Regions from separate parts of the Variovorax sp. Soil_C_39 genome, predicted to be linked through region 2. Evidence: predicted binding sites of a transcription regulator. Region 2 holds the regulator's gene; the other holds the start of a gene.

Region 1 (15,647 bases), on a different contig from region 2:
AGCGCTCGGCACCCGTGCGCAGGCATTCGTTGAGCCGGCGCTGGGAAAAGGGGCGCTCGGGCTTCTCGGGATCGACCTGGGTGTCGTTGAGGATGCGAAATTCGACCGGATCGAGCCCCAGCTTCTCCGCCATCTCGTCCATCGCGATCTCAAGCGCCATCATGCCCGGCGCCTCGCCGGGCGCGCGCATGGCGTTGCCCTCCGGCAGGTCCAGCACGGCAAGGCGCGTGGTCGTCAGGCGGTTGGCCCCGGCGTACAGCAACCGGGTCTGGTTGACGGCGGTCTCCGCCTGCCCGCCGGGCAGGTCGCCCGACCAGCCCTCGTGGGCAATGGCGGTGATCCTGCCTTCTCTCGAAGCGCCGATGCGGATGCGCTGGATCGTGGCAGGCCGGTGCGTGGTGTTGTTCGCCATCAGCGGCCGCTGCAGCGCCACCTTCACCGGCCGCCCGGCCGCCCGCGCGCCGAGTGCGGCCAGCACGGCATCGGCGCGCACGAACAGCTTGCCGCCGAAGCCGCCACCGACGAAGGGCGACACCAGCCGCACGTTCTCCTTCGCAATGCCGAGCGTCTTGGCGACGTCGCCGACGCCCCACGCGATCATCTGGTTCGAGGTCCAGAGGGTCAGCTTGTCGCCCTTCCACTCCGCGATGGAGGCATGCGGCTCCATCATCGCGTGCGACTCGTCGGGCGTGGTGTAGGTGGCGTCGAGCTGTACCGGGGCCGCAGCGAACGCGCCCGCAAAATCGCCGGTCCGGGTCTCGGGCTGGCCCGAGAACGGATTGGGCTCGGGCATCTGCGCCGCGTTCTTTTCCGCGGCCAGGTCGAAGCGGCCCGGCGTTGGGGTGTAGTCGATGCGCACCAGCTGCGCGGCGGCCCGCGCCTGTTCGAAGGTGTGGGCCACCACCACCGCGAGCGCCTGGTGGTAGTGGTCGATCTCGGGCCCGCCGAGCAGCTTGGCGGTGTTGAAATTGCCCTTGCCGAGCTTGCCCGCGTTGCGCGCGGTGACGATGGCCAGCACGCCCGGCGCAGCGCGCGCCGCGCGCAGGTCCATCGACGCGATGCGGCCCTTGGCAATGCCTGCGCCGACAACGCAGCCGTAGGCGGCGCCCGGAACCTCGGCATGGCGTTCGTAGGCGTAGCGCGCAGCGCCGGTCGTCTTGAGCGGTCCATCGATCCGGTCGGTCGGCTTGCCGATGACCTTCAGCTGGTCGATGGGATTGGTGGTGGCGGGGGTGTCGAATTTCATGGCGATCAGCTCCTCGCTTGTGCGATGGCCGCAGCCAGCGCGCGCTCGGCCAGCGGCAATTTGAAGGCGTTGTCGTGGGTCGGCTGCGCATCGGCGAGAAGTCGTGCCGTTACGGCCCGCGCACCCTGCGGCATCGCGGCCTCCGCGGCCTCGACGCGCCACGGCTTGTGCGCAACGCCGCCGAGCGCCACCCGCCCCGATCCGTCGCGCTGCACGACCGCCGCGACCGACACCAGTGCAAAGGCGTACGAGGCGCGGTCGCGGACCTTGCGGTAGATCTGCGTGCCGCCAACCGGCTTTGGCAGCGTGACCGCGGTGATCAGCTCGTCGCGCTCGAGCGCGGTCTCGATGTGCGGCGTGTCGCCGGGCAGGCGATGGAAATCGGCGATCGGGATCACGCGCGTGCGCCCGTCGGGACGCACGGTCTCGACGGCCGCGTCCAGCACGCGCATCGCAACGGCCATGTCGCTCGGGTTCGTGGCGATGCAGGACCTGCTGCCGCCCACCACCGCGAGCTGCCGCGTCACGCCGCCGATGGCGCTGCAGCCGCTGCCCGGGCGACGCTTGTTGCAGGGCTGGTCGGTGTCGTAGAAATAGGGGCAGCGCGTGCGCTGCAGCAGGTTGCCGGCGGTGGTCGCCTTGTTGCGCAGCTGCCCGGAGGCGCCGGCCAGCAGCGCGCGCGACAGCACGCCATGGTCGCGCCGCACGCGCTCGTCGGCGGCGAGGTCAGTGTTGCGCACCAGCGCACCAATGCGCAGGCCGCCATCGGGCGTGGGTTCGATCTTGTCGAGCGCGAGGCCGTTCACGTCCACCAAGTGCGCAGGCGCCTCGATCTGGAGCTTCATCAGGTCGAGCAGGTTGGTGCCGCCGGCGATGAACTTGGCGCCCGGGTTCGCGGCCACGGCCGCCGCGGCCTGTGCCGGCGTTTGCACGCGCTCGTAGCTGAACGGCTTCATGTCGGGCTCCCGGCCACTTCGGTGATGGCGTCGACGATGTTGGAGTAGGCGCCGCAGCGGCAGATGTTGCCGCTCATGCGCTCGCGCAGCTCTTCGGCCGAGAGGATCGGCCGTGCCGTGAGGTCTGCGCTCACATGGCTCGGCACGCCGCGCCGGACCTCGTCGATCACCGCCACCGCCGAGCAGATCTGGCCCGGCGTGCAGTAGCCGCACTGGTAGCCGTCGTGCTTGACGAACGCGGCCTGCAGCGGATGCATGTTCTGCGGCGTGCCGAGCCCTTCGATGGTCGTGACCTGCCCGCCGTCGTGCATGACCGCGAGCGTCAGGCACGAATTGATCCGCCGTCCGTCGGCGATCACCGTGCAGGCACCGCATTGGCCGTGGTCGCAGCCCTTCTTGGTGCCGGTGAGGTGCAGGTGCTCGCGCAGTGCATCGAGCAAGGTGGTGCGTGTGTCGAGGTCCAGCGCATGCGCGTTTCCGTTGACGTTGAGCGTGAGCTTCATGCGGGGTACGGCCGCAGCAGAGGGTGCCGCCGGTGCGGCAGCGGCCGGTGCCGCGGACGAGACCGCCGCCGCGGTGGCGGCGGTCGCAGCGCCGACGATGAGCGCGTCGCGCCGCGAGATCATCTGGGTCGTGGGACTGTTCATGTCAACTCCTGTTGTTGATCGAAGTTCGGTGTCTGCATGCATCGTGGAGGGCTGCACAGGAGAATGGTTTCGGCGGTGCCGGCGCGCAGTTCATCGCCTACTTTCCGAGTCAGCCGAAGGCTTTCCGACCTGGGTCCGGACCGACCATTCTTCGCGAGACGCGCTGCCATCGATAGCGCATTCCGCTCCATTTCTTGCCCGATCCTGTGAGGCTCGCGGCGCGCTGTGACGTAAAGACTTAAATGCGCCGGCGCGCGGCGGGGTCGCCGCCCTTGGCGTTGTCGCGCAGCAAGCCGATGTCGCGTTTGGGCGGGGCGCCGAACAGCCGGCTGTATTCGCGGCTGAACTGGGACGGGCTTTCGTAGCCGACCCGGAATGCGGCGCTCGCCGCATCGGCGTGTTCGCTCAGCATCAGGCGCTTCGCCTCGTTCAGCCGCAGCCATTTCTGGTACTGCAGCGGGCTCATCGCGGTGAGCTGGCGAAAGTGATGGTGAAAGGTGGGCGCGCTCATCTGCACGCGGGCCGCGAGCTCGTCCACGCGCAGCGAGGAGGCGTAGTTCAGCTTGAGCCAATCGATCGCCCGCGCGATGCGGCGGCCCTGCCCGTCCACCGAGGCGATCTGCCGCAGCCTGCCCGCCTGGTCGCTCATCAGCAGCCGGTAGTGGATCTCGCGCTGGATCAAGGGAGCGAGCACCGGAATGGCCTCGGGCTCATCGAGCAGCGCCAACAGTCGCTCGATGGGCGCCCAGAGCGCAGGGGTGGCGGTGCCGATCTCCACGCCCACCCCGGCCGGACGGTCGCGCTGCGGCGGCAGGCTGCCCTGCGCGATCAGCTCGGCCAGCATGCGCACGTCGAACTTCAGCACCAGGCCGAGGCAGGGCGCCTCGGGGCTCGCCGCCAGCACTTCGGAGTTGGCGGGCACGTCGAGCGAGGTGACGAGGAAGCGCGAGGCGTCGTACGCATAGGCCGCGCCGCCGACCCACAGCTGCTTCGTCCCCTGGGCGACGAGCACGATGCCGGGTTCGATCATGCAGACGACGGGCGCTGCCGGGGCGTCCCGCCGGAACAAGCCGAGGCCCGCGATCGGCGTCTCGAAATCGCCCGCGCGCGGCGTGTGGGCGGCAATGATCCGCGCCATCGCGGCCTGGGGGGCCCGCAGGTGCTCGGCAGCGGGCGTGTCGTGTTGATGTCGGGTTGCCATGGACGGCGTGAATCTCCGCGGCGGACTCTACCTGCGAGGCACCGGCCTTCCACAAAACCACGGGTGCCGCGAGGGGATCGGGCAAGAAATCCAGCGGATTGCGCAACCAGCGCGTGTGCCCTGCCGGGCCGCCCGGCCTTGAAACTCCGCCGATTGCCCTTATGATTAGCACTCGCTGCTGTTGAGTGCTAACAACCAGGCCTCGCTTCCAGTCGATGGCTGCCTGCTTTCCCGCCGGCGCCGACCACAACCCCGTTTCTTATTCAGGAGATGCAATGAAACTTCGTCCTTTGGCCGATCGCGTGATCGTCAAGCGTGTTGACAGCGAAACCAAGACCGCCTCTGGCATCGTCATCCCCGACGCCGCCGCCGAGAAGCCCGATCAGGGTGAAGTCCTGGCCGTGGGCCCGGGCAAGCGCAATGACAAGGGCGAAATCTCGGCCCTGACCGTCAAGGTCGGCGACCGCGTGCTGTTCGGCAAGTACAGCGGCCAGACCGTGAAGGTCGATGGCGACGAGCTGCTCGTGATGAAGGAAGACGACCTGTTCGCGGTCGTCGAAGCAAAGTGATTTTGCGGGACAGACCAAGCCGACGCGAAGCGCGGATTGCTCTGTCCCCAACTGATTAGATCTAATTACTGGAGTAATAAAACATGGCAGCAAAAGACGTAGTCTTCGGCGGTGAAGCCCGCGCACGCATGGTCGAAGGCGTGAACATCCTCGCCAACGCCGTCAAGGTGACCCTGGGCCCCAAGGGCCGCAACGTGGTGCTCGAGCGTTCGTTCGGCGCCCCCACCGTGACCAAGGACGGTGTGTCGGTCGCGAAGGAAATCGAGCTCAAGGACAAGCTCCAGAACATGGGCGCCCAGCTCGTGAAGGAAGTGGCCTCCAAGACCAGCGACAACGCCGGTGACGGCACCACCACCGCGACCGTGCTGGCCCAGGCCATCGTTCGCGAAGGTTTCAAGCTGGTGGCTGCCGGCATGAACCCGATGGACCTGAAGCGCGGCATCGACAAGGCCGTGACGGCCCTGGTCGCCGAGCTGAAGAAGGCTTCGAAGCCCACCACCACGTCGAAGGAAATCGCTCAAGTCGGCTCGATCTCGGCCAACAGCGACGAAACCATCGGCAAGCTCATCGCTGACGCGATGGACAAGGTCGGCAAGGAAGGCGTGATCACCGTCGAAGACGGCAAGTCGCTCGACAGCGAACTCGACGTCGTCGAAGGCATGCAGTTCGACCGCGGTTACCTGTCGCCCTACTTCATCAACAACCCCGAGAAGCAATCGGCGCTGTTGGACAACCCCTTCGTGCTGCTGTTCGACAAGAAGATCAGCAACATCCGCGACCTGCTCCCCACGCTGGAACAAGTCGCAAAGGCTGGCCGTCCGCTCCTGATCATTGCCGAAGAAGTCGAAGGCGAAGCCCTGGCTACCTTGGTCGTGAACACGATCCGCGGCATCCTGAAGGTCGTGGCCGTCAAGGCACCTGGCTTCGGCGACCGCCGCAAGGCCATGCTGGAAGACATCGCCATCCTGACGGGCGGCAAGGTCATCGCTGAAGAAGTGGGCCTGACGCTCGAGAAGGTGACGCTGGCCGACCTGGGTCAAGCCAAGCGCATCGAAGTGGGCAAGGAAAACACCATCATCATCGACGGTTCGGGCGCTGCGGCCGACATCGAAGCCCGCGTGAAGCAAGTCCGCGTGCAGATCGAAGAAGCCACGAGCGACTACGACCGCGAGAAGCTGCAAGAGCGCGTGGCCAAGCTGGCCGGCGGCGTGGCAGTGATCAAGGTTGGCGCTGCCACCGAAGTCGAAATGAAGGAAAAGAAGGCCCGCGTCGAAGACGCCCTGCACGCCACCCGCGCTGCAGTGGAAGAAGGCGTCGTGGCTGGCGGCGGCGTGGCTCTGCTGCGTGCCAAGCAAGCCGTGGGCGACAAGGTCAAGGGCGACAACGCCGACCAGGAAGCCGGCATCAAGCTGGTGCTCAAGGCCATCGAAGCGCCGCTGCGCGAAATCGTGAACAACGCCGGCGGCGAAGCCTCGGTGGTGGTGAACGCTGTGTTGGCCGGCAAGGGCAACTACGGCTTCAACGCTGCGAACGACACGTACGGCGACATGCTCGAGCTGGGCATCCTGGACCCGACGAAGGTCACCCGCACCGCACTGCAGAACGCCGCTTCGGTGTCCTCGCTGCTGCTGACGACGGAAGCCATGATCGCCGACGCACCCAAGGACGAGGGCGCTGGCGGCGGCGGCATGCCCGACATGGGCGGCATGGGTGGCATGGGCGGCATGGGCATGTAAATTCGCCCGCGCCCCTGCCCGGGGCCAGCACCCCGCGGACCGGCAGCGCCGGTTCTGCGGGGTGTCGCGAACAGGAAACCCGTCGAAAGGCGGGTTTTTTTATGGGCGCTCGAAAAGGGTGCCGGCCGTGACTACCTGCCGCGCGAGCGCCGCCTCGACGGCCGCGAGGGTGGGCGGATCGGCACCCTCGCGGGCGCAGTTGAGCGCCGCGGCCGTGGCGGCAAAGCACATGGCCGTTTGCCATGCACCGTCGGTCAGCGCGCCGAGTTGCGCCGGATGCGCCACGCCCGCGGCAAGCAGCGCGACCGAGAGCCCGGCCGTGAAGGTGTCGCCCGCGCCGATGGTGTCGACCACCTCGACCCGCGGTGCCGGCACGGAAAGCGGCGCATGGCCGGTACGCCAGAGCGTGGCACCGGCCCCGCCCTGCGTGACGACCACCGCACGAGCGCCGGCCTGCAGGCATTGGGCCGCGAGTGCATCGATGGACTGGCCAGGCGCCAGCAGCCCGGCGTCCTCGTCGCTGAGCTTCACGATGTCGGCCAGCTCGACCCAGCCTTGGATGCGCGCGCGGTAGAACGCCATGTCGGGAACCAGGCTCGGCCGCACGTTGGGATCGAAGACGATCACGCAACGCCCGGCGTGGGCCGTGACGAGTTCCACGATGCGCGTCGCCGCGGGCTCCTGCAGCAGCGCGATCGAACCGAAGTGGAGGAAGCGGCATTCCGCAGGCAGCCGTGGCAGCGGCTCGGGCGCCCAGGTCGCATCGGCACTGCCGCGGGTGTAGAAGGCGTAGCGGTTGGTCTCAGGCATGCGCTCGACGAAGGCCAGTGTCGATGGCGCATCGCTGCGCAGGATGAAACGCGTGTCCACGCCGTTGCGTTCGAGAAAGCCCACCAGCCGCTCGCCGAACAGGTCCGTCGACAACTGCGTGAGAAAGCCGGTCGGCTCGCCCAGGCGCGCACAGGCCACGGCCGTGTTGAGCGGCGAGCCGCCTTCGTGGCCTACGAAGGTCAGGGCGCCCGGCTCGCCAGCGGTGAAATCGATCAAGGCTTCGCCCGTGAGTGCAATGCGCATGTGCGTGGATTCTCGTGCGGGTTGAGGCAGAAAACGAAAAGGCCGCTCGCGCGGCCCTTTGATGCGTGCTTGGGTGCTCAGACCGCCGGCGCGCCGTGTGCGTTGGTCTCGGGTTGCGTCGGCTGCACGAAGAAATAGATCAGCACGAGGTTGACCAACGGAATGATCATCAGCAACTGGAGCCATCCGCTCTTGCCGATGTCATGCAGGCGGCGTGCACCCACGGCGAGCACCGGCAGCAGGAACCCCAATGCCGCAATGAAGTAGACGTACTGGTGGATCAGGCTCGCGACAATGAGCACGGCCACCTCGGCCAATATGAACCACCAGAACTCCGAGCGCGACGCACGCCCGCTGAAATCGGTGTACTTGGCGAAACAGGTCTTGACGGCTGTTTGGAAATCCATTGAACGACTCCTCTTGATTGACCCCCGGGAAAGTTCCCGGGGCCGATCATATCGGTGCGTCATTCAAGAGCGAATACAGCTTTTGGCGGGTTGCGAGATCGCAAACAAAAGGCCGCAGACGGCCGGACGGTCTACGTCCGCAGCCGTTCGAGCAGGCCCGCGGTCGAGGCATCGAGGCCCGTGACGTCGCCCGAGGCGAGGCGCGGCTCGATGTCCTTGGCGAGCACCTTGCCGAGCTCCACGCCCCACTGGTCGAAGCTGTTGATGCCCCAGAGCGCGCCGCTCGTGAATACGCGGTGCTCGTACATCGCGAGGAAGGCGCCGAGCGATTCGGGCGTGAGCTTCTCGAGCACGAAGAAGGTGCTCGGCCGGTTGCCCGGAAAGTTCTTGTGGCCGCCCGCGTCGAGCTGGCCGACCATCAGCGCTTGCGCCTGCGCGAGCGCATTGGCCAGCAGCTTCGGATGGTGACCGTCGAGGTCGTGCGCCGCGTCGCGCACCGCGACGAATTCGAGCGGGATCACATCGGTGCCCTGGTGCAGCATCTGGAAGTAGGCATGCTGGCCGTTTGTGCCCGGCTCGCCCCAGAGCACGGGCGAGGTACCCAGGCCCGGCGGCAGCGCCGCGCCGGTCGCATCGACCTGCTTGCCGTTGCTTTCCATCTCGAGCTGCTGCAGGTAGGCCGGCAGGCGCTTCAGCGCGCTGTGGTACGGCGCAATGCCGCGGCTCGTGAAGCGATGGAAGTTGCGGTACCAGACGTCGAGCAGGCCCAGGCGCACCGGCAGGTTCTGCGCGAGCGGCGCGGTGCGGAAGTGCGCGTCCATCGCGTGCGCGCCCGCGAGCAGCCGGCGAAAGCCTTCGGCGCCGATGGCGAGCGCGATCGGCAGGCCGATGGCCGACCACAGCGAATAGCGTCCGCCCACCCAGTCCCAGAAGCCGAAGGTGGTCTCGATGCCGAACTGCCTGGCGGCCTCGACGTTGGTGGTGAGCGCGGCGAAATGGCCGGCAATGTCGTTGCCGCCCGATTGCGCATACCAGCGCTTGGCCGAGAGCGCGTTCGTCATCGTCTCGGTCGTGGTGAAGGTCTTCGAGGCGATCAGGAACAGCGTGTGCTCGGGCGCGAGGTCGCGCAGCACGCCCGCGAGCTCGTGGCCGTCGACATTCGAGACGAAGTGGAACCGCTTGCCGGGCGCCACGAATTCCGCGAGCGCCAGCACCGCCATCTGCGGACCGAGGTCGGAGCCGCCAATGCCGATGTTGACCACGTCGGTGATGGTGTGGTCCGCGCGCACCTTCTCGGCATAGGCCAGCATGGCGTCGAGCGTGGCATGCACCTCGCGCAGCTCGGCGGCCGTCTTTCCCGCGTTCGCACCAACCGGTGCGCGCAGTAGCGTGTGCAGCACCGCGCGGTCTTCGGTGCTGTTGATGTGCTCGCCCGCGAACATTGCGTCGCGGTGCGCCTCGAGGCCGCATTCTCCGGCCAGCCGCAGCAGCAACGCCTCGGTGGGCACGTCGATCAGGTTCTTCGACAGGTCGGCAAAGACATGCGGCGCCTGCTGGCTGAAATGCTCGAAGCGCCCGGCGTCGTCGACGAAGGCATGGCGCACATCGAACTGCTTGCCCGCGGTGTCGAAGCAGGACTGGAGTTGCGCCCACGCGGGCGCACGGTCGCAGCGGAAGGTCATGGCCATCTTTACTTGCCGCTTTCCTGCATGAGCTTCTCGAGCTTCACGGCATCGCCCGCGAAGGCGCGGATGCCTTCTGCGAGCTTCTCGGTGGCCATCGCGTCCTCGTTGAGCGCGAAACGGAATGCGGCCTCGTCATAGCTGAGCTTCTGCACCTTCGCCTCGGCGGCGGCCTTGCCCGCATCAAGCGCATGCGAAAGCGGCGCGTCGCTCGCGGCCAGTTCGGCCAGCAGTTCGGGGCTGATGGTCAGCAGGTCGCAGCCGGCCAGTGCTCGGATCTGGCCCACGTTGCGGAAGCTCGCGCCCATCACTTCGGTCTTGATGCCATGCTGCTTGTAGTACGTGAAGATTTCTCGCACCGACTTCACGCCAGGGTCGTTTGCGCCCGCATTGGCGGTCTCGTCCCATTGGCTGCCGGCCGACTTCTTGTACCAGTCGTAGATGCGGCCCACGAAGGGCGAGATCAGCTGCACGCCTGCCTCTGCGCAGGCCACGGCCTGGGCGAACGAGAACAGCAGCGTCAAGTTGGTGCGGATGCCCTTCTGCTCGAGAGCGCGCGCGGCCTGGATGCCTTCCCAGGTGGAGGCCACCTTGATGAGCAGGCGCTTTTCGGTGTCGATGCCCTCGGCCTTGTAGAGCGCCACGATGCGTTCGCCGCGCGCCACGGTGGCGGCCGTGTCGAAGGACAGTCGTGCATCGATCTCGGTCGACACGCGGCCGGGGATGATCGAGAGGATCTCGGTGCCGAAGCGCACCAGCAGGCGGTCGATGACCTCGTCGATCGGCTTGCCCGTGTGCTTGCCGACCGTCTCGTCGAGCAGTGGCCGGTACTCGGGCTTCTGCACCGCCTTGAGGATCAGCGACGGATTGGTGGTCGCGTCCTGCGGCTTCGAGATGGCGAGTTGCTTGAAGTCGCCGGTGTCGGCGACCACGGTGGTCCATTGGCGGAGGGCATCGAGTTGGTTCATGGCGAAAGATTATCCGGTCCGGGTGATGACAAGTCCTGCACGCAGTTGTGCAGGGGCCGATGTTTGTTTCTTCATTCATACCGTAGCACGGGTTCCCGCCCCCCTCCATCGGCCTTCCGCCGACAGGGTTGTCGGCGTTTTGCGCCGCGCTCCCCTACACGGGCTGTGGTCCGTCGCTGACGGCAGGCGCACCTCGGCGCGGGCTACCCTTTGCATTCGCCGGCTTCATGCTTTTCTTTTGCACCCGCAACACACAGGAGTGCCTCGCCCATGCCTTTCCGTCATCGCTCCGCGGCATCCGCCGCCGACAGCCGCGCTCCTTTCGACGACCGCCGCACCAGCCGCGCCATCGGTACCCTGGCAACCGCCTTCGTCGTGGGTGGCGTCGTCACCTGGTTCGCGCTCGGCGCGGGCCGGACCGCGCGCGCGCAACTGCCGGGCCCGCCGGATGGCGCGCCGCTCATGCGTGCACCGCTGCAGGTGGTGGCGCCGGTCGACCTTCAGCGCTACGCCGGCATCTGGCACGAACAGGCACGCCTGCCGAACCGTTTCCAGAAAGAGTGCAGCGGTCCCGTCACCGCGGAGTACACGCCGCAGCCCGACGGCACAGTGCAGGTGCGCAACCGCTGCGTACGGCCGGACGGCAACTTCGACGAGGCCGTGGGAACCGCGCGCGTGGTGCCGGTGGCGGGCCAGCCCGGCGCCGGCCGGCTCGAGGTGCGATTCGCACCGGCCTGGCTCGGCTGGCTGCCGATGGTCTGGGGCGACTACTGGATTCTCAAGCTCGACCGCGACTACCAGGTGGCGCTGGTCGGCACGCCCGACCGCGAGTACCTGTGGGTGCTCTCGCGCGCGCCGCGCCTCGAGGACGCCGCGCTCCAGGCCGAGCTCGACTACGCGGCCAGCCTGGGCTTCGACACCTCGAAGGTCGTTCTCACCGGCCGATAGGCGGCAGGTAACGGCCGAGCTGCGCGCCGAGCGCGGCCGGATGCGTGCAATGGATCGCATGCCAGCCGAAGGCGCGCGCCGCTTCGACGTTGGCGGCCGAATCGTCGATGAAGACAGTCTGCGCCGGCTCGAGCGCATGGCGCACCGCGAGCAGTTCGTAGATCTCGCGGTGAGGCTTGAGAAACTTCACGTCACCTGAGAAGACACCGCCGTCGAAACGCCGCATGAAGGCATGTCGGCGCTCGATGGCGCGCGCGTACGGCGCCGGCATGTTCGAAAGATAGTAGAGCCGGAGCCCCTCCCCCGCCGCGCGGCGGGCGAAGAGCCCCTCGAGCAGTTCGACCGTGACTGCGATCGGTTCGAGGCGCTCGCCCAGCGTGCCGAGCATCGCGTCGAGCTTCTCGCCCGGCAGCGACAGCCGCAGCGCCATGCGCGCGATGGCTTCGTCGAGCGAGCGGGTTCCGCAGTCGAAGCTCAGCCAGTCGTCATGTTGAAACAGCGCGCGGCCCAGCGCCGCCGCAGCAGCCTCGTTGGGCGCATTCTCGGAAAGGTGCGTCTGCACCAGCCGGGTGGGCTCCCAAGCCAGGAGCACGGCGCCAAGATCGAAAACCACGTTCATGGCGCCATTGTTTCATGGGCCTGTTGCAACGATCTTTCCGGCATCGGGGATGCGCGGATCGAGCCGGGTGCTCCTGTTGCTCGGCACCTGAAACTGGCCATTGGCTGCGGCCAGCGCCTGCGCGGCAGGCGTCAGCGCCCATTCATAGAGTTTCGTGGCGGCATCGAGGTTGCGCGCGCCCTTCACGAGGCTCATGGCGCCGATCTCGGCACCGGTGCCGTCGGCCGGGACCACGGTCTCGATCGGAAAGCCCTGCATCTTCTCGGCGATGCCGTCGTGCACGAAGCCGATGGCCACGGCGGCCTCGCCGCGCGCGACGGCCTTCATCGGTCCGGCGGCCGAGCGGGTGTAGCGGGCCACGCTGCCGTGCAGCGTCTTGAGATAATTGAACGCCTTGTCCTCGCCCATGCGCCGGACCAGCGCGGCGGTCATCGCCTCGCCCGGGCCGCCCGGGGCCGGGTCGACCACCTGGACCACGCCCTTGTACGCGGGCCTGAGCAGGTCGGCCCAGGTCATGGGCACCGGGAGCTGCTTGCTGGCCAGCAGGTCGGGGTTGTAGCCAATGCCGAGCGGCGCCGCATGGAGGCCCACGCTCCTGTGCCCCGACTGCTGTGCCAGCTGCCGCGCCCACGGACGCAGCTGCGCGAGCGTCGGCGACCGGTATTCAAGCGTGAGGCCTTGCGCGGCCGCTTGAAGATGCGCCTTGGCCGCGCCGCCGAACCAGAGGTCGGCGCCGGGGCGGTCCCCGTCGGCGATCAGCTGGGCCAGCGCGTCGTCAGGGCCCTTGAGCGACATCCTGACGTGCGTGCCGGTGCTGCGCGCATACGCGGTGGCCATCGCGCTGCACCAGGCGGCCTGCACCGAGCAGATCACATCGACCGAGCCCTGCGCCGAGGCCGTCGACATCGCCATGCAGGCGGTTGCGAAAAGAAGCTTCTTCATCCGGAACTTGCCGCCCTGAAACAAAAATAGGCCTCGTGGCCATGGTGAAGCGTAGCCGCCGTGCCGGCCTCATGAATCGGTACAAGTACCATTCGGTGGACGACAGAACCCCTCTGCATCCAGACACAAGGAAATTCGACCCATGAGCTTCGATCTCGTTCTGTTCGGCGGTACTGGCGACCTTGCATGGCGCAAGCTGATGCCCGCGCTGTTCCAGGCCTTCAGGCACGGCAGCCTGCCGAAGGACGGACGCATTGTCGGCGTGGCGCGCGACGATCTCTCGGACGACCAGTACCGCGAACTGATCCAGTCGCGGTTCAACGCGGTGGAGGGCGCCAAGCGCCCGTCGGCCGAGGAGTTCGAGAAGTTCGCCTCGCTGCTGCACTTCCTGCGCATGGACCTTTCGAAGCCCGACGACTACGCACGCCTTTCCGACCTGCTGAAGCAGCGCAACGCCGACACGGTCGTGATGTACGTGGCCACCGCGCCGGCGCTCTTCACCCAGGTGGTCGAGCAGATCGCCGCGGCCGGCCTCAACGGCCCGTCGACGCGCGTGGTGCTCGAGAAGCCGCTCGGCCACGACCTGGCATCGAACCGCGCGATAAATGCGGCGGTGTGCAAGGTGCTCGACGAGAAGCAGGTCTTCCGCATCGACCACTACCTGGGCAAGCCCTCGGTGCAGAACCTGTTCGCGATGCGCTTCGGCAACGCACTGTTCGAGCCCATCTGGCGCCGCGAGCACATCGCCAACATCCAGATCACGATCGCGGAAGACCTGGGCGTCGAGAAGCGCGGCGCCTTCTACGACCAGACCGGCGCCTTGCGCGACATGGTGCAGAACCACGCGCTGCAACTGGTCTGCGCGATCGGCATGGAGCCGCCGATCAACTCGCATGCCGACGCGATCCGCGACGAGAAGCTCAAGGTGCTGCGCGCGCTCAAGCCCTGGACGCCCGAGACGCTGGGACTGCACGCGATCCGCGGGCAATACACGGCCGGCACGGCCTACGGCGAGCGCGTGCAGGGCTACAAGGACGAACCCGGCGTCGACCCCGAAAGCCGCACCGAGACCTTCGTCGCGCTGCGCACCGAGATCGCCAACTGGCGGTGGGCCGGCGTGCCGCTCTACATCCGCACCGGCAAGCGGCTGGCCTCGCGCGACGCGCGCATCGAGGTCAACTTCCGCCCCACGCCGCATGCGATCTACCGCGCGCCGGCCGGCGCGGTGAACAAGCTGGTCATCAACCTGCAGCCGCGCGACGGACTGGAACTGCACATGCTCGCGCAGGCGCAGGACAACCGGCGCGGCAACGGCCACCAGAGCGCCACGCAACTGGCGCCGGTGCAGCTCGACCTCGACTTCGACAAACGCTTCGGCTCGGAGCGCGTGGGCGCCTACGAACGGCTTCTGCTCGACGTGATCGACGGCCGGCTGAACCTGTTCGTGCGCAGCGACGAGCAGGAAGAAGCCTGGCGCTGGGTCGAACCGCTGATCGACAGCTGGGCTTCGGACGGCGTGCCGCGCCCCTATGCGGCCGGCACGTGGGGGCCGAGCGCCTCGAGCGCGATGATCGCGCGCGACGGCTTCTCGTGGAGCGAGGAGCAATAGCCCCTCAGACAGGCTCTCAGATCCGCCCCTCTTCCACGGCGTGGCAGGCGACCTTCACGCCGTTGATCTCCAGCAGCGCCGGGCGCTCTGCCGAACAGCGGGCATTGGCGTTGGGGCAGCGCGGGTGGAAGGCGCAGCCCGTGGGCGGGTTCAGCGGGTTCGGCACTTCGCCCTGCACCGGCGTGCGGGCACGCCCCGTGTGCTTCATCTGCGGGATCGCGTCGAGCAGCATGCGCGTGTAGGGATGCTGCGGTTCGGCGAAGAGCTTGCGCTTGTCGGCCACCTCGACGAGCCGGCCCAGGTACATCACGCCGACCTGGTCCGCCACATGCCGCACCACCGCGAGGTTGTGCGAGATGAACAGATAGGTCAGGCTGCGCTGGCGCTGCAGGTCCTTCATGATGTTGAGCACCTGCGCCTGCACGCTGACGTCGAGCGCGGAGGTCGGCTCGTCGCACACCAGGAACTCGGGCTCGGTCGCCAGCGCGCGCGCGATCGAGATGCGCTGGCGCTGGCCGCCCGAGAACTGGTGCGGGTACTTCACGCCGTCGAGCGGCGAAAGGCCGACCGACTGGAGCAGTTCGCCCACGCGCGCGCGCAGCTCGGCCTTGTCGCTCAGGATGCCGTGCTCGCGCAGCGGCTCGCCGATGATGTCCTCGACGATCCAGCGCGGGTTGAGGCTCGCATAGGGGTCCTGGAAGATCATCTGGATGCGTCGGCGCAGCGTACGGCCTTCGGGGGCCTTGAACGCGGCATGCGCATCCTGCCCGTCGAACCGGAAGCCGCCACGCGTGGGCGCATACAGGCCGACCAGCAGCCGCGCCACGGTGCTCTTGCCGCAGCCCGATTCGCCGACCAGCGCGAGTGTCTTGCCGCGCTCGATCGAAAAGCTCACGCCATCCACCGCATGCAGCAGCACGCGCGGCTTGCGCTCGAGCACGCGGTTGAGCCAGGGCGGCGACACGTCGAAGGTGCGGGCCAGGTCGTGCGCGACGACGAACGGCTCGCTGCCTGCGGTGTCGCGGCTCTTGTCGTCGGCCGCG
Region 2 (15,647 bases):
CGAGCAGCGGCGTGCCGGCGACGATGCCGACGGAGATGGCGGCCACATGGCCGCGGATCGGCGAAGCGGGCAGCGTGCCGGCGGCGAGCAGCTTGTTGACGGCGTCCTGCGCCGCGACGAAAGCGCCGGTGATGGCGGCGGTGCGCGTGCCGCCGTCGGCCTGGAGCACGTCGCAGTCGAGGTGGATGGTGCGCTCGCCGAGGGCGGCCAGGTCGAACACGGCGCGCATCGAGCGGCCGATGAGGCGCTGGATCTCCTGCGTGCGGCCGCTCTGCTTGCCGCGCGCGGCCTCGCGGTCGCTGCGCGTGTGGGTGGCGCGCGGCAGCATGCCGTACTCGGCCGTGACCCAGCCCTCGCCGCTGCCGCGCTTGTGCGGCGGCACGCGCTCTTCGACGGAAGCGGTGCACAGCACGCGCGTCTGGCCGAACTCGATCAGCACCGAACCCTCGGCATGGATGGTGAAACCGCGGGTGATGCGCACCGGGCGCAGCTGGTCGGCGGCACGGCCGCCGCTTCGTGTGAAAGCAGTCATGGGTGAAGGATGCGTCAGTAAAAAGAAATGGATGAAAGACCACCGCCCGGGAGCGATGGCCGCACCTGCGCGCTCAGGTCTTCTTTGCAGCTGAGCGGCGAATGGCCTCGTTGATTTCGGCAATCGAGCGTTCGATGGCGTCCTCGTCGAGGTCGTCGAGCTCGCCGTCGGCGGGCATGCCGGCCTGGATGGTGGAGGCGAACACGCCGTCGCTGATCGAGTCGGTGGACACGGCGCGCTCCTCGCCCGCCGTGATGGCCGGCATTTCCCATTCGAGCGCGATCAGCGTCACGTTGTCGCTGTGGGCGCCGCCCTTGCGCAGCGCCATCTCGGCCAGGTCGGGCGCCGCATCGGACACCGGCTTGTCGGACGACAGCGTGTGCACGATGAGGGCATCGTCGAGCACGCCCCAGACACCGTCCGAGCACAGCATGATGCGGTCGCCGCGCTGCAGCGGCAGCGGCGCCGAGATGTCGAACAGCGGCGTGGTGGGCGAGCCCAGGCAGGTGAGCAGCAGGTTGCGGTTGACCGGCGCGTCGCTGGCGCTGCCGGCGCGCGGGCGCTCCGCATGCGAATGGTCGCGCGTGCGCGTGAGCAGGCGGCCGTCGCGCACCACGTACAGGCGCGAATCGCCGCAGTGCATCCAGATGGCGCTCGAGTTCTGCAGCAGCGCAGCCACCACGGTGGTGCGCGGCGTGTCGAGCATGGCCTTGTGGCTGGCGTAGCGCATGATCTGCTGGTGCGCTGTCATGGCCGACTCGGCCAGGAACGCCTTCGGGTCCTTGACCACCGGCCGGGCTTCGCGCTGGTAGAGCGCGGCGATGGTCTGCAACGCGAGCTGCGCCGCGACCTCGCCCTCGGGATGGCCGCCCATGCCGTCGGCCAACACGAAGAGCCCCGACTCCCGCGTGTAGCAGTAGCCCATGCGGTCTTCGTTCTTGAGGCGGCCGCCCTTGCGGCTGACCTGGAATACGGAAAATTTCATGCGGGGCGCGTGGTGGGTGCCGCCGCCCTGGGCAGGGCCTTCTTGTCGAAGGAGCGGATGTTGTCGAGGGAAAGCCGCACCTTCTCGCCGACGGTGAGCTTGGTGTAGCGCCGCTCGCCTTCGCGGCTCAGTTCCTTCTGGAGCGCAAAGACCGACTGCGGGCGCGAGAGCGGATCGAGCGACATGCACCACTCGACCACTTCCATGAGGTTGTCGGAGTACACGCCGCGCAGGCGCGACAGCGACAGGGTGAGCCGGTCTTTCTCGATGCGCCGCGGCGCGTCGTTGGGCGGGTAGCCCTGCATGCAGGCGTAGATGCAGGCGCCAATGGCGTAGATGTCGGTCCAGGGGCCCATCGACGAGTCGCGCCGGTACATCTCGGGGGCGGCGAAGCCGGGCGTGTACATCGGGCGGATGAAGATGCCCTCCTTGCTGAGCACCTCGCGCGCAGCGCCAAAGTCGATCAGCACCGCGCGGTCCTCGTCGGTCACGAAGATGTTGGCGGGCTTGATGTCGAGGTGCAGCATCTTGTACTGGTGCACGATGCGCAGCCCGCGCAGGATCTCGTCGAACAGCGAGCGGATGGTCGATTCGCGAAACACCTTGGGGCGCTTGAGGTCGCGCGCGGTGACGACGAAGTCTTGAAGGGTGGCGCCCTCCAGGTAGTTCATCACCATGTAGACGGTCTCGTTCTCGCGGAAGAAATTGAGCACGCTCACCACCGAGGAATGCGAAATCTGCGCGAGCGATCGCCCCTCCTCGAAGAAGCTTTTGAGGCCCAGCCGGTAGAGCGACAGCTTCTCGGGCGCCACCTCGGGCGTAAGCTCGCCGGGTCCGCGCGTGGCGAGCGACGAAGGCAGGTATTCCTTGATCGCGACCTGCTGGCCACCCGGGTCGATCGCGAGGTAGACAACGCCAAAACCACCTGCGGAAAGCCGGCGAACAATGCGGTATCCGCCAATGACCGTATCGGGCAGCAGGGGCGAAGGCTTGACCTTTGACATAATCCGGGAGTTTCGCCCGAAGGCGATGGTGCGGCAAGCGAACGCCGTGCCGACGCCTCGGTGCTTGCAAGCAAAACCACAGTGAGGCGCAATGCCAGTTTACAGCATGACCGGCTATGCCAGCGGCCAAAACGGGACCGCCGGCAGCCACTCCGGAGCCGAAGCGGGGCCTGGTGCCGCGGGGCGGCTCGGGGTCGAAATCCGCTCGGTCAACAGCCGCTTCCTCGACCTCAGCTTCAAGCTGCCCGAGGAACTGCGGCAACATGAAACCGCGCTGCGCGAGCTGCTCACGGGCAAGCTCAAGCGCGGCAAGGTCGAAGTGCGCGCGGCGATCGAAAGCAACGCCCAGGCGGGCGTCGTCGAACCCTCGGTGAAGCTGCTTCAGCGGCTCAACGGCGTGCAGGACGGCATCCGGGCCTGGCTGCCCGGCGCGCGCGAACTCAGCGTGGCCGACGTGCTGCGGCTGGCGGGCGGCGATGGTGCCACGCGCGGCGACTGGGGGCCCGACCTGCTCACGGTGGCCGGCAAGGCGCTCGAGGCACTCATGTCGGCCCGCCAGCGCGAAGGCACCCGCCTCGCGAAGATGCTCGAGGCCCATCTGGCGCAGCTGCGCACGCTGGTCGAGCAGGCCGGGCCGCTGGTGCCGCAACTGGTCGAGCAGCAGCGCACGCGCTTTCTCGAGCGCTGGCAGGAAGCCATGGGCCTGACCGGTGGCACCCTGCCCGAAGCCGCCCAGGACCGCGCGCTGACCGAGGCGACCGCATTCGCGATCCGCATCGACGTGGCGGAAGAGCTCACGCGGCTCAATTCGCACCTCGACGAGATCGAGCGCCTGCTCAAGAAAGGCGGCGAGGTCGGCAAGCGGCTCGACTTCCTGATCCAGGAGCTGCACCGCGAGGCCAATACACTGGGCTCCAAGTCGGCGGCGCTGGAGCTCACGCGCATCGGCGTGGACATGAAGGTGCTGATCGAGCAGATGCGCGAACAGGTACAGAACATCGAATGAACGAGCCCATGGACTACCCAGGCAACATCTTTGTGGTGGCGGCACCGAGCGGTGCCGGCAAATCGAGCCTGGTGAAGGCGCTCATGGAGCTCGATTCGGCCGTCCAGCCCTCGGTCTCGCACACCACCCGGTCGCCACGCGGCCAGGAAAAGCACGGCCGCGAGTACTTTTTCGTGTCGCCCGCCGAATTCGACGCCATGGTCGCGACCGACGGCTTCGTGGAATGGGCCCATGTGCACGGCCAGCGCTACGGCACGTCCAAGAAAGCCATCGAGGAGCGGATTGCCCAGGGAGCCGACGTGATCCTCGAGATCGACTTCCAGGGCGCGCTGCAGATCCGCCAGACCTTCGCCAACGCGGTGATGGTCTTCATCCTGCCGCCGAGCTGGGAAGAACTGCGCTCGCGGCTCGAACGCCGTGGCGAGGACAGCGCGGCCGTCATCGAACTGCGCCTGCGCAATGCCGCCGAAGAGATGGCCCGGGCCGGGGAATTCGACTTCGTTATAATCAACGAGTTATTCGAGCGCGCGCTATTCGATCTCAAGGCGATCGTCCACGCGCAGCGGCTTCGGTATTCTGCGCAGCGCCGCGCACGTGCCGACACATTCGCCGCACTGAACATCCCTTGATTCCTGTCTGCTCACCGACCGAAAGACCACATGGCCCGCATCACCGTCGAAGACTGCCTGACCCAGATTCCCAACCGTTTCCAGCTGGTCCTGGCCGCCACCTACCGCGCACGCATGCTGAGCCAGGGTCACGCGCCCAAGATCGAGAGCAAGAACAAGCCCGCCGTGACCGCCCTGCGCGAGATCGCCGAAGGCAAGATCGGCCTCGAGATGCTCAAGAAAGTGCCGGGCTGATCTGACGCAGACCCGCAACGAAAAGGCACCGCTTGGCGGTGCTTTTTTTACGTCTGGACGCGTCCATACAGCGGTCACGCTAAAGTGATAGGCATGAGCGCGGTCGCCAAAAGTCAGTCCCATGCCCCGACGGGCATGCCGAAGCCGAGTCCCGCGGCGCTGAATGCGGCTGCCGCGAGCTTTGCCGCGCTGACCGCCAGGCTCGACTACCTGAGCCCCGAAGACACCGAACTGGTTCGCCGCGCCTACCGCTTTGCCGACGAGGCCCACCTGGGCCAGCTGCGCAACAGCGGCGAACCGTACATCACCCACCCGATCGCCGTAGCGGCGCAATGCGCCGAATGGAAGCTCGACGCACAGGCGCTCATGGCCGCGCTGCTGCACGACGCCATCGAGGACTGCGGCGTCACCAAGCCCGAACTGATCGAGCGCTTCGGCGCCCCCGTGGCCGAACTGGTCGATGGCCTGACCAAGCTCGACAAGCTGCAGTTCAACACCCGCGAGGAGAACCAGGCCGAGTCGTTCCGCAAGATGCTGCTTGCCATGGCGCGAGATGTGCGGGTCATCCTGGTCAAGCTGGCCGACCGCACGCACAACATGCGCACGCTGGCCGACGCACCGCGCGAGAAGTGGGCCCGCATCTCGCGCGAGACGCTCGAGATCTATGCGCCCATCGCGCACCGGCTGGGCCTGAACCAGACCTACCGCGAGCTGCAGGAACTGTCTTTCCGCCACCTCAAGCCCTGGCGCTACGCCACGCTGTCCAAGGCTGTGGCCAAGGCACGCGGGCGCCGGCGCGACCTGATCCAGAAGGTGCAGCGCGAGGTCGAGACCGCCTTCGGCAACGCCAACATGACGGTGCGCATCGCCGGACGCGAGAAAACGCTCTATTCCATCTACCGCAAGATGGAAGAAAAGCACCTGAGCTTCGCCCAGGTGACCGACATTTACGGCTTCCGCCTGATCGTGCCCAACGTGATCGCCTGCTACACCGGCCTGGGCGTCCTGCATCAGATGTACAAGCCGTTGCCGGGCAAGTTCAAGGACCACATCGCGATCGCCAAGCTCAACGGCTACCAGTCGCTGCACACCACGCTCGTCGGTCCGGCGGGCGTGAACGTCGAGTTCCAGCTGCGCACCGAAGCCATGCACGTGGTGGCCGAGTCGGGCGTGGCCGCGCACTGGCTCTACAAGGCCGCCGAGCCCAACGCGGCCAGCAACGACCGCCTCGGCACCAAGTGGCTGCAGTCGCTGCTCGACATCCAGGACGAAACCCGCGATGCCGCCGAGTTCTGGGACCACGTCAAGGTCGACCTGTTCCCCGACGCCGTCTACGTCTTCACGCCCAAGAGCCAGATCCTCGCGCTGCCGCGCGGCGCCACGGTGGTCGACTTCGCCTACGCCATCCACAGCAACATCGGCGACCACACCTCCGCGGCGCGCATCAACGGCGACCAGGTGCCGCTTCGCACCGAGCTCAAGAACGGCGATGTGGTCGAGGTGATCACCGCGCCGGTGTCGACGCCCAACCCCGCATGGCTCGGCTTCGTGCGCACGGGGCGCGCGCGCTCCAAGATCCGCCATTACCTGAAAACGCTCGCGCATGCCGAATCCGAAGGCCTGGGCGAGAAGCTGCTCGCGCAGGCGCTACGGGCCGAAGGCCTCAGCAAGCTGCCGGCCGACGATGCGGAGCACCAGGCGCTGTGGGAAAAGCTGCTGCGCTTCACGGGCAACCGCACGCGCGCCGAGTTGCTGACCGACATCGGCCTGGGCAAGCGCATCGCCAGCATTGTCGCCAAGCGGCTCGTGGCCATGCTGTCCGAGCTGGGCGAGCGCCCCGACGCCCTGCTGCTGAGCCGCGAGCGCTTCATCTCGCACGAAACCATTTCACAGGGCGCCGTCACGCTCGACGGCAGCGAGAATTCGTCGGTGCGCTTCGCGCTGTGCTGCCGGCCAATTCCGGGCGACGACATCGTCGGCTACCTGGGCCACGGCGAAGGCCTGGTCGTCCACACCGACGCCTGCGGCGTCGGCCAGCGACTGCGGCACAAGGACAGCGAGCGTTTCTTCGCGGTCGAGTGGTCCGACGAGCCCACCCGCGCCTTCGAGACCGGCGTGGTCATCACGGTGCGCAACGACAAGGGCGTGCTCGCGCGGGTGGCCGCCACGCTCGCCGATGCCGAGGCCGATATCACCCACGTCGAAATGGCCGACGAAACACCGCAGGACTCGACCGACCTGCGCTTCGTGATCGCGGTGCGCGACCGCACGCACCTCGATGCCGTGCTGCGCGCCGCGCGTCGCACGGCTTCGGTGCTGACCGCCTCGCGAACCGTTCCCGCGCCCTGAGAAAAAGACGCCTCCGACGCTACCGCGTTGCGGGGCCGGCACCCGGCGTGGGATAACTCACCGACAGCACTTCGACCTCGTGCGCACCGCCGGGCGTGACGAGCTTCACCACATCGCCTTCGCGAGACTTGAGCAAGGCCCGTGCGATCGGCGAGATCCAGCTGACTTGCGACTGGGCGCTGTCCGCTTCGTCGATGCCGAGGATCGTGACGCTGCGCTCGTCGCCGGTCTCGTCCACATAGCGCACCGTGGCGCCGAAGAAGACCTGGTCGCTGCCGTGGTGCACCGATGGGTCGGTCACTTCGGCGATCTCGAGGCGCTTGGAAAGGAAACGGATCCGGCGATCGATCTCGCGCAGGCGCTTCTTGCCGTAGAGGTAGTCACCGTTCTCGGAGCGGTCGCCGTTCTTCGCGGCCCAATGCACGGCCTCGACCACCTTCGGCCGCTCCTCGTCCATGAGTTGCAGCAGTTCCTCGCGCAAGCGGGCATAGCCGGCTGGCGTGATGTAGTTCTTGCTGCCGCTCGGCAACGCGGGCATGGCACCGTCGCCACCGTCCTCGTCGTCTTGGGCGTCGGTTTCCTTCGTGAATGCTTTGCTCAAGGCACAACCTCTGAATTCAACAAAAAATGCGGGCGCAACAACGCTGCCAGCCCATCCCGGATTGTCTCAACCCATGCCCGAACGCTTGCAGTCGAAGACCACGCCCGGCTCGACGCTGCGAAGCGCCGGCACCTTGTGGGCGAAGCTCACGACCGCGCCGATCAGCCGCCATTCGCTGGTCTTGAAGAGCCGGAACAGGCTCATGGCCTCGGCGCCCGCCGCCGGAATCGCATTGAAGACGTAGACCGGCTCGCCAGACTGGGTCTCGTCCATGCTCAGCAGGTCGCCGCGCATCTTGCCCATGGTCTCCGTGTCCTTCGTGCGCGCACGCACCACGTCCATGTTGACGGTGCGCGAATGCTCGTCGATCGAGATTCTCCGGACCGCATTGAAAGGCGCTCCTGCGCCGCTGCTCGCGGCACCCGGGACGCAGCTGATCTTTGCTGCCAAGGCCGGAGCGGCGGCCACACCGCACAGGAAGCACAGGAGGATCTGGCGCGCACGCCGGTTTCTCTGGAGGCCCATGTTCGCCTTGCCCTGAATCAATGAAATGTTCGACTTTAGCGCCGGGCAGCGCAGCGGGTGCCGAACAGCCTATGCCATGAGAACCAATGGTTACGGCGACGCAGAAGCATTAACATTTTCAGGAATACGTGAAAAAGTTCACAATCTTGCTTCGCCCGCCGAACTACGGCTGAGTTGGACGGGACGGAAGCTCTGAGCCCTAACGAACCTTGCGGGACGCAATGCTCAATCAGATCATTCACAACGCGACCATCACGCTCCAGTTGCCGTACGACACGAGCACCCGGGCCGAAGTTGCAGCGCTCAGGGCCGCCGGGATCCCCGTCGATGAGTCGGGCAACGCCACCTCGGGCTACCTGTTCGTGCGGACCACCGGGCGAGACGGCCAACGGACCAACACCTTCCGCTGGTTTGCGACGGGGATCGGCAGGAAGGCCGACGATGTCACGCTGCCGCCAGGCCTCAGGCCCGACCCGCAGCTGTCGTTCCTTTTCTGAACGCAGCCATGCGGCAGGCAAAAAAAAGCCAGGACGTTTTCACGTCCTGGCTTTTACAGAGAGTGGTGCGGCTGGCAGGAATTGAACCCACGACCCCTTGGTTCGTAGCCAAGTACTCTATCCAACTGAGCTACAGCCGCACAGCTTGCTAGTATAGCACGCATTTTTGGCCTCCCCTGGAGCAGCTCAAAAATGTTGCGAGTGGTAGGCCGTGATGGGCTTGAACCATCGACCAACGGATTATGAGTCCGCTGCTCTAACCAACTGAGCTAACGGCCCACGCGGCCACGATTCTATTCGCGGCCACCGCGGCGGCGCTCTTCTTCTACTTGCGGTGGCTCAGCGCATTGCTGACGAGCCGCGAGGTGATGTCCACGATCTGGATCATGCGTTCGTACGGCATGCGCGTCGGGCCGATGACGCCGAGCGTCCCCACGACCTGCCCGTCGACCTCGTAGTTGGCACTGACGATCGAGAGCTCCTCGATCGGCACGATATGGCTTTCGCCGCCTATGAAGATGCGCACGCCCTCGGCCTTGCTCGACACGTCGAGCAGGCGCATCAGCTGCGCCTTCTGCTCGAACAGCTCGAAAGCGCGCCGCAGCTGTCCCATGTCGCTCGAGAAATCGGACACCGAGAGCAGGTTGCGCTCGCCCGAGATCACCACGTCGTCTTCCTGGGCTTCGGTCAACACCTCGGAGCTGACCTTGACCGCCGCCTGCATCAGCGCCGCGATCTCGCCGCGCAGTTTCTCAACCTCGGATTGGAGCCGGTCGCGCACCTGCTCGATGGTCAGGCCCGCATAGTGGGCATTGATGTAGTTCGAGGCTTCGACCAGCTGGGACTGCGAATAGTCGGCCTCGGGCACGATCACGCGGTTCTGCACCTCGCCGTCGGGCGAGACGATGATCACGAGCAGTTGCCGTTCCGACAGCCGCAGAAACTCGATCTGCTTGAACACCGACGCGCGCCGCGGCGCCATGACCACGCCGACGAATTGCGAGAGGTTCGACAGCAGGCTCGCGGCGTTGGCGATCACCTTCTGGGGCTGGTCGGGCGCGAGGCTCGGCGCGTCCATCTTCTCGCGCTGGGCGGTCAGCATGGTGTCGACGAAAAGCCGGTAGCCGCGGGCGGTGGGTATCCGGCCGGCGGAGGTGTGCGGACTCGCGATGAGCCCCAGCGCCTCGAGGTCCGACATGACGTTGCGGATGGTCGCCGGCGAGAGATCGAGCCCCGACGAACGTGACAAAGTCCGCGACCCGACCGGTTGGCCTTCGGCGATGTAGCGCTCTACCAGCGTCTTGAGCAGCAACTTGGCGCGGTCGTCCAGCATTGCAAGATTTTAGTGTTGTAATTTGTAGATGACTTCCCGCTTTCGTCACGTCGCATTGATCGGCAAGTACCAGGCTTCCGGTGCCAGGGCACAGGCCGATGCGCGCGATGGCGTGATGGAAGATATCGGCGCTTTCCTCGAATCGCAAGGATGCACCGTGTTCGTCGAGAAATCAGCGGCCGAAGAAGCCGGGTCGGAGGCCCGGGTCGGCGGCCGCTACGAGCCGCTGAGCGTCGAGGAGATCGGGCAGCGCTGCGACCTCGGCCTGGTGGTGGGCGGCGACGGCACCATGCTGGGCATCGGCAGGCAGCTCGGCTGCTACGGCATTCCGCTGATCGGCATCAACCGCGGCCGGCTCGGCTTCATCACCGACATCCCGCTCGACAACTACCAGGCCACGCTGATTCCGATGCTCGCAGGCGAGTACGAGGAAGACCACCGCAGCCTCATGCATGCGCACGTCATGCGCGACGGCGCCTCCGTGTTCGAGGCGCTGGCCATGAACGACGTGGTGGTCAACCGCGGCGCCACCTCGGGCATGGTCGAACTGCGCGTGTCGGTCGGCCGGCATTTCGTGGCCAACCAGCGCGCCGACGGCCTGATCATCGCCACGCCCACGGGGTCAACGGCGTACGCGCTCTCGGCCGGCGGCCCGCTGTTGCATCCCGCGGTGCCGGGCTGGGTGCTGGTGCCGATCGCGCCGCACACGCTGTCGAACCGGCCGGTGCTGCTGCCGGACGCCGACGAGATCGTGATCGAGCTCGTGTCGGGCCGCGACGCGAGCGCCAATTTCGACATGCAGTCGCTCGCATCCCTCGCGATCGGCGACCGCGTGGTTGTCCGCCGCTCCGACTACCGGGTGCGCTTCCTGCACCCGCGGGGCTGGAGCTATTTCGACACGCTGCGCAAGAAACTGCATTGGAACGAAGGGGGCTCCTGAATGGCGCTGCGACGCATCGCCCTGCGCGACTTCGTGATCGTGCGATCACTCGAACTCGACCTGTCGTCGGGTTTCACGGTGCTGACGGGTGAAACCGGCGCCGGCAAATCGATACTGATCGACGCCCTTCAGCTCGCACTCGGCAACCGCGCCGACGCGGGCGCGGTGCGCGAGGGCGCCGAACGGCTCGACGTGAGCGCCGAGTTCGATCCCGATCCGGCTTTCGACGCCTGGCTCGACGAGGGCGGATTCGAATCGGGCGACGTCCTGCTGCTGCGCCGCACGGTCGACCTGCAGGGCCGCAGCCGCGGCTGGATCAACGGCAGCCCGGCCACGGCCACGCAGCTGCGCGAACTCGGCGACCGGCTGCTCGACATCCACGGCCAGCATGCCTGGCAGAGCCTGACGCGGCCCGACGCGGTGCGCGGCCTGCTCGACGCCTATGCCGGCGCGCGCACCGACGCACTCGACGCCGCCTGGCAGGCCTGGCGCCAGGCGCTTTCGGCGCTCGACCATGCGCGCTCGGCGCAGGATTCCCTGCAGCGCGAGCGCGAGCGGCTGCAGTGGCAGATCGCCGAAGTGGCGAAGCTGGCACCGGCCGAGGGCGAGTGGGAAGAACTGTCCACCAACCACGCGCGCATCTCCAATGCACAAGCGCTCATCGATGCAGCGCAGGGCGCCAGCCAGGCGCTTGAAGATGACGACGGCGGCGCGCTCGCCGCGCTGTCGCGCGCGGTGACGCTGCTGCAGAACTGCGCGCACATCGAGCCCCAATTCCAGGCGCTCGGCGAGGTGCTCGCGTCGAGCGTGGCGCAGGCGTCCGATGCCGCCCATTCGCTGCACGGCTACCTGCGCAATGCCGAGGTCGACCCGCAGCGCCTTGCCGAACTCGACGAGCGCATGGGCCTGTGGATGTCGCTCGCGCGCCGCTACAAGCGCACGCCCGACGACCTTCCGGCGCTGCTGGCGGGCTGGCAGGCCGAGCTGCAGGCGCTCGATGCGCAAAGCGATCTCGACGGCCTCGAGCGCGCCGAGCAGGCCGCGCAGCAGGCCTACATGAAGGAAGCCAAGGCGCTTGCCAAGGCCCGCAAGCAGGCGGCACCGCGGCTTTCCGACGCCGTCACGCAGGCGATGCAGGGGCTCGGCATGCAGGGCGGCCGCTTCGAGGTCGCGCTGCAGCCACTCGCACAGCCCGGTCGCGCGGGGCTCGAAGAAGTCGCCTTTCTTGTGAGCGGCCATCCCGGCAGCACGCCGCGTCCGATCGGCAAGGTCGCCTCGGGCGGCGAACTCTCGCGCATCGCGCTGGCCATTGCCGTCACCACCAGCCAGCTCGGCGGCGCGCAGACGCTGATCTTCGACGAGGTCGATGCCGGCGTCGGCGGCGCGGTCGCCGAAACGGTCGGTCGACTCATGAACCAGCTCGGGCGCGACCGCCAGGTGCTGGCAGTCACCCACCTGCCGCAGGTCGCGGCCTGCGCCGACCACCACCTGGTGGTGGCCAAGCGCCAGGTGGCGGGCGGCGGCACCGAACCCGGCCCACGCACCGAGAGCGGCGTCTCGCGGCTCGACGACGACAGCCGCGCACGCGAGATCGCGCGCATGCTCGGCGGCGAGAAGATGTCGCAAACCTCGCTCGCGCATGCCCGCGAGATGCTGGGCCACAAGACCTCGGCGGCGGTGCCATGAACCTCGACCTGGTGCTCATCACCGGCATGTCGGGGTCGGGCAAGTCGGTCGCGCTGCATGCGCTCGAAGACGCGGGCTACTACTGCGTCGACAACCTGCCGCCCGAACTGCTGACGCCCTTCATCGCACTGCAGCACGAGCAACAGGCCACGCGCGTGGCGATCGCCATGGACGTGCGCAGCGGCGTCTCGCTGCCAATCGTGCCGCAGCAGCTCGAGGCGCTGCGAAACGATGGCGTTTCGCTGCGTTCGCTGTTCCTCGACGCCACCACCGACGCGCTGCTGCGCCGCTATTCGGAAACCCGCCGGCGCCACCCGCTTTCGCGCCAGGAGCCCCGCACCAACCTGCCGGAGCAGGAGCGCGTGCTGACACAGGCCATCGAGCTCGAGCGCGAGTTGCTGGCCGACCTGCGCGACGGGGCCGACGTGATCGACACCAGCCTGATCCGGCCGGCCCAGTTGCAGAGCTATATCAAGGCCCTGATCTCGGCGCCGGAGAGCGCGCTGACGCTGGTGTTCGAATCGTTCGCCTTCAAGCGCGGCGTGCCGCTGGACGCCGACTTCGTGTTCGACGTGCGCATGCTGCCCAATCCGCACTACGTGGCCACGCTGCGCCCGCTCACGGGCCGCGACACGCCGGTGATCGACTGGCTGCGCGAGCACGACGACGTGGCGCGCATGTACGACGACATCGAGCAGTTTCTCTCGCGCTGGCTCGATGCGATGGCGCGCGACCACCGCAGCTACGTGACGGTGGCGATCGGTTGCACCGGCGGCCAGCACCGCTCGGTGTTCCTGGTCGAGCAGCTGGCGCGCGCTTTCGGAGCGCGCTGGGGCGCACTCAAGCGCCATCGCGAACTCGACGCGGTCTAAACCAGCGAGGGCTGGCCCGCCTGCGCTTGCAGCAGCAGCTTGCGCACCGGCGCCGGCAGCCCGAGCCCGGCCCATTCGGTGGCGTCCACCCAGCGCGCGGCGTCGCCCATGGGCTGCGCGCCCTGCAGCAGCACCGGATGCAGGTGCAGGTCCTTGTGGGTGAGCACATGCACGAAGGGCGCCAGGTCTTCGGCCTGGCCCCAGGCCGATTCGGGCAGCGCCGCGAGCAGCGCTTCGCGACTGTCGAACACCGGCAGGCAGAAGAGGCCGGCCCAGATGCCTTTCGCCGGCCGCTTCTCGAGCCAGACGCGATCTTCGGCATCGCGTGCGAGCAGCACCCAAAGCGCCTGCGCGCTGCGCTTGAGCTTGCGGGTCTTGACGGGATAGCGCTCCGGCTCGCCTTCGCGGCGCGCAACGCAGTCGCCATTCACCGGGCAAATCATGCAACTCGGCTTGCGCGGCAGGCAGACCGTGGCGCCCAGGTCCATCAGCCCCTGCGTATAGCCCGCGATCGCTTCCGTCTCTTCCGCCGGTGGCAGCAGTTGTGTGGCTAGCGCCCAGAGTGCACGCTCCTGGGCGGCCGACGACAGGTCGCCAGCGAAGCCGAGCACCCGCGTCAGCACGCGCTTGACGTTGCCATCGAGGATCGCGACGCGTTCGCCGTAGCAGAAGGCCGCGATGGCCGCGGCGGTGGAGCGGCCGATGCCGGGCAGGGTCATGAGTTCGGCGGCGGTGCGCGGAAACTCGCCGCCGCAGCGCGCCACCACCTCCTGCGCGCAGCGGTGCATGTTGCGTGCGCGGCTGTAATAGCCCAGGCCGCTCCAAAGCCCGAAGACCTCGTCCTCGGTGCCTGCGGCAAGCTCGCGCACGCTCGGAAACCGCGCGAGAAAACGCGCGAAGTAGCCGAGCACCGTCGACACCTGCGTCTGCTGGAGCATCACCTCCGACAGCCAGACGCGGTAGGGATCGCGCGTGTTCTGCCAGGGCAGCTCGCTGCGGCCGTGGCTGCGCTGCCAGGCCACGATGCGCGCGGCGAAATCGGGTGGAAGCCGCTGCAGCGGCACCGCGCCGCCGCCCCGCTCGCGTTCAGGCCGCACGCAGTTCGCCGACAGGCGCCGGCGCGGCAGGCCTTGACTGTTGCGTGACCATCGAGGTGAATTCATGCAACCGCTGCTGCAGCTCGGTCAACCCGCGCTCCTGTGCGGCGAGTTCGAGCAGCCGCTCGTCGAGGCTGCCGGCCGCATTCTGGATGCGCTCGATGGCTTCGATGCGCTTGCGGAAGTTGCGGCGGCGCTCCCGCAGCTGCGCGTCGATCTGGGCGCTCGCGCCCTTGCTCCAGCGCTCGACCTCGGCCATCGCCGCCTCGTTGACGAGCCGCAGCCGGCTGGCGAGCGCACGCACCAGCTTGTCGCAGAAGTCGGCCTGCGCGAGCTTCAACAGGTTGCCCACGCCCAGGTAGTGCACATGGCTGCGCTCGATCTGGCTCAGCTCCTGCTCGAAGCCGGAGAGGTCGGGCTCGGCCGGCGCCTGCAGCGCAAAGCCCTGCTCGGCGTTGAGCTGGCGGAAGGTGGCGTGGAGCATCGACTGGATCTCGGCCGTGGTGGCCTGCACCTCGCGCAGGTTGTTGCGCAGCGCGTCGAAGGTTTCGCCATACACCTTGCGCACGTTGAGCTTGACGCCCGAGCCCCTGAGCGCGGCCGAGAGCCGCACCATGTCGGCCTTGAGCGCGGTGCGGCCGAGCACCGCATACACCTCGCGCAGCAGCTTGCCCTGCACCGAACGCAACGCGAGGATGCGCGTGTGGCTGCCCTCGAAATCGGCCTGCTCCTGGTCGATGCGCGCACGCATGTGGCGGATCACCGAGACGTTCTTGCCGCGCAGGCCCTGCAGTTCGAGCGCCTGCTCCGACAGGTCGCGCTGGCGCACCTTCAGGATGCGCTCGGCCTCGGTGCGCAATGCCACCATGCCGCCATCGACCGCGAGCCGCAGCATGGTCTCGCGCCGGCCGAGCACGCCTTCGCCGAGCAGCGTCTCGAGCGCCGGCAGGCGGCTTGCGCCGAGCAGCCGCGCATCGCGCTGGATCTTGGCCTGCAGGCCCTTCTGTGCCGACACCGGCAGCACCTGCGCCAGCGGCACCTCGAGGAATTTGGCCGCGACTTCGCGCTGCCGCTCGATCTGCATCTCGATCTGCGCGGGCGTACTCAGCGCGTCCCAGAGCGTGTCGATCTTGTTGAGCACCACGAATCGCGTGTCGCTGCCTTCGTTTTCGGTGACCAGGTGTTCGCGCCAGATGGCAAGGTCGGACCGCGTCACGCCGGTCTCGGCGCCGAGGATGAAGACCACCGCATGCGCCTGCGGAATCAGGCTGACCGTGAGTTCGGGTTCGGCGCCGATCGCATTCAGGCCCGGGGTATCGAGGATCACCAGCCCCTGCTCGAGCAGCGGATGCGGCAT

What was found. The regulator HrcA, encoded in region 2, represses chaperone genes, less so after heat shock. The targets are predictions, from matches to a motif close to TTAGCACTCNNNNNNNNNGAGTGCTAA.
Region 1: AC3A6J_RS22455 (co-chaperone GroES) is a predicted target of HrcA. The motif match lies at 4,216-4,242, and genes of this name have one in related genera.

The regions. Positions count from the first base shown of each region.
Region 1 is NZ_JBDGJQ010000010.1:97,390-113,036, forward strand. It holds gene paoC (aldehyde oxidoreductase molybdenum-binding subunit PaoC) at 1-1,246, opposite strand, end outside; gene AC3A6J_RS22440 (FAD binding domain-containing protein) at 1,252-2,202, opposite strand; gene paoA (aldehyde dehydrogenase iron-sulfur subunit PaoA) at 2,199-2,849, opposite strand; gene AC3A6J_RS22450 (AraC family transcriptional regulator) at 3,088-4,050, opposite strand; gene AC3A6J_RS22455 (co-chaperone GroES) at 4,326-4,619, shown strand; gene groL (chaperonin GroEL) at 4,703-6,355, shown strand; gene AC3A6J_RS22465 (carbohydrate kinase family protein) at 6,455-7,429, opposite strand; gene AC3A6J_RS22470 (DUF805 domain-containing protein) at 7,507-7,836, opposite strand; gene pgi (glucose-6-phosphate isomerase) at 7,968-9,524, opposite strand; gene tal (transaldolase) at 9,527-10,486, opposite strand; gene AC3A6J_RS22485 (lipocalin family protein) at 10,757-11,434, shown strand; gene AC3A6J_RS22490 (HAD family hydrolase) at 11,421-12,053, opposite strand; gene AC3A6J_RS22495 (extracellular solute-binding protein) at 12,066-12,995, opposite strand; gene zwf (glucose-6-phosphate dehydrogenase) at 13,138-14,604, shown strand; gene AC3A6J_RS22505 (ABC transporter ATP-binding protein) at 14,621-15,647, opposite strand, start outside.
Region 2 is NZ_JBDGJQ010000014.1:63,328-78,974, forward strand. It holds gene rph (ribonuclease PH) at 1-532, opposite strand, end outside; gene AC3A6J_RS25125 (PP2C family protein-serine/threonine phosphatase) at 606-1,517, opposite strand; gene AC3A6J_RS25130 (serine/threonine protein kinase) at 1,514-2,521, opposite strand; gene AC3A6J_RS25135 (YicC/YloC family endoribonuclease) at 2,613-3,527, shown strand; gene gmk (guanylate kinase) at 3,536-4,156, shown strand; gene rpoZ (DNA-directed RNA polymerase subunit omega) at 4,187-4,390, shown strand; gene AC3A6J_RS25150 (RelA/SpoT family protein) at 4,484-6,739, shown strand; gene greB (transcription elongation factor GreB) at 6,759-7,340, opposite strand; gene AC3A6J_RS25160 (hypothetical protein) at 7,407-7,865, opposite strand; gene AC3A6J_RS25165 (hypothetical protein) at 8,087-8,362, shown strand; tRNA gene AC3A6J_RS25170 (tRNA-Arg) at 8,426-8,502, opposite strand; tRNA gene AC3A6J_RS25175 (tRNA-Ile) at 8,565-8,641, opposite strand; gene hrcA (heat-inducible transcriptional repressor HrcA) at 8,688-9,695, opposite strand; gene AC3A6J_RS25185 (NAD kinase) at 9,724-10,635, shown strand; gene recN (DNA repair protein RecN) at 10,636-12,321, shown strand; gene rapZ (RNase adapter RapZ) at 12,318-13,193, shown strand; gene mutY (A/G-specific adenine glycosylase) at 13,190-14,356, opposite strand; gene AC3A6J_RS25205 (dynamin family protein) at 14,280-15,647, opposite strand, start outside.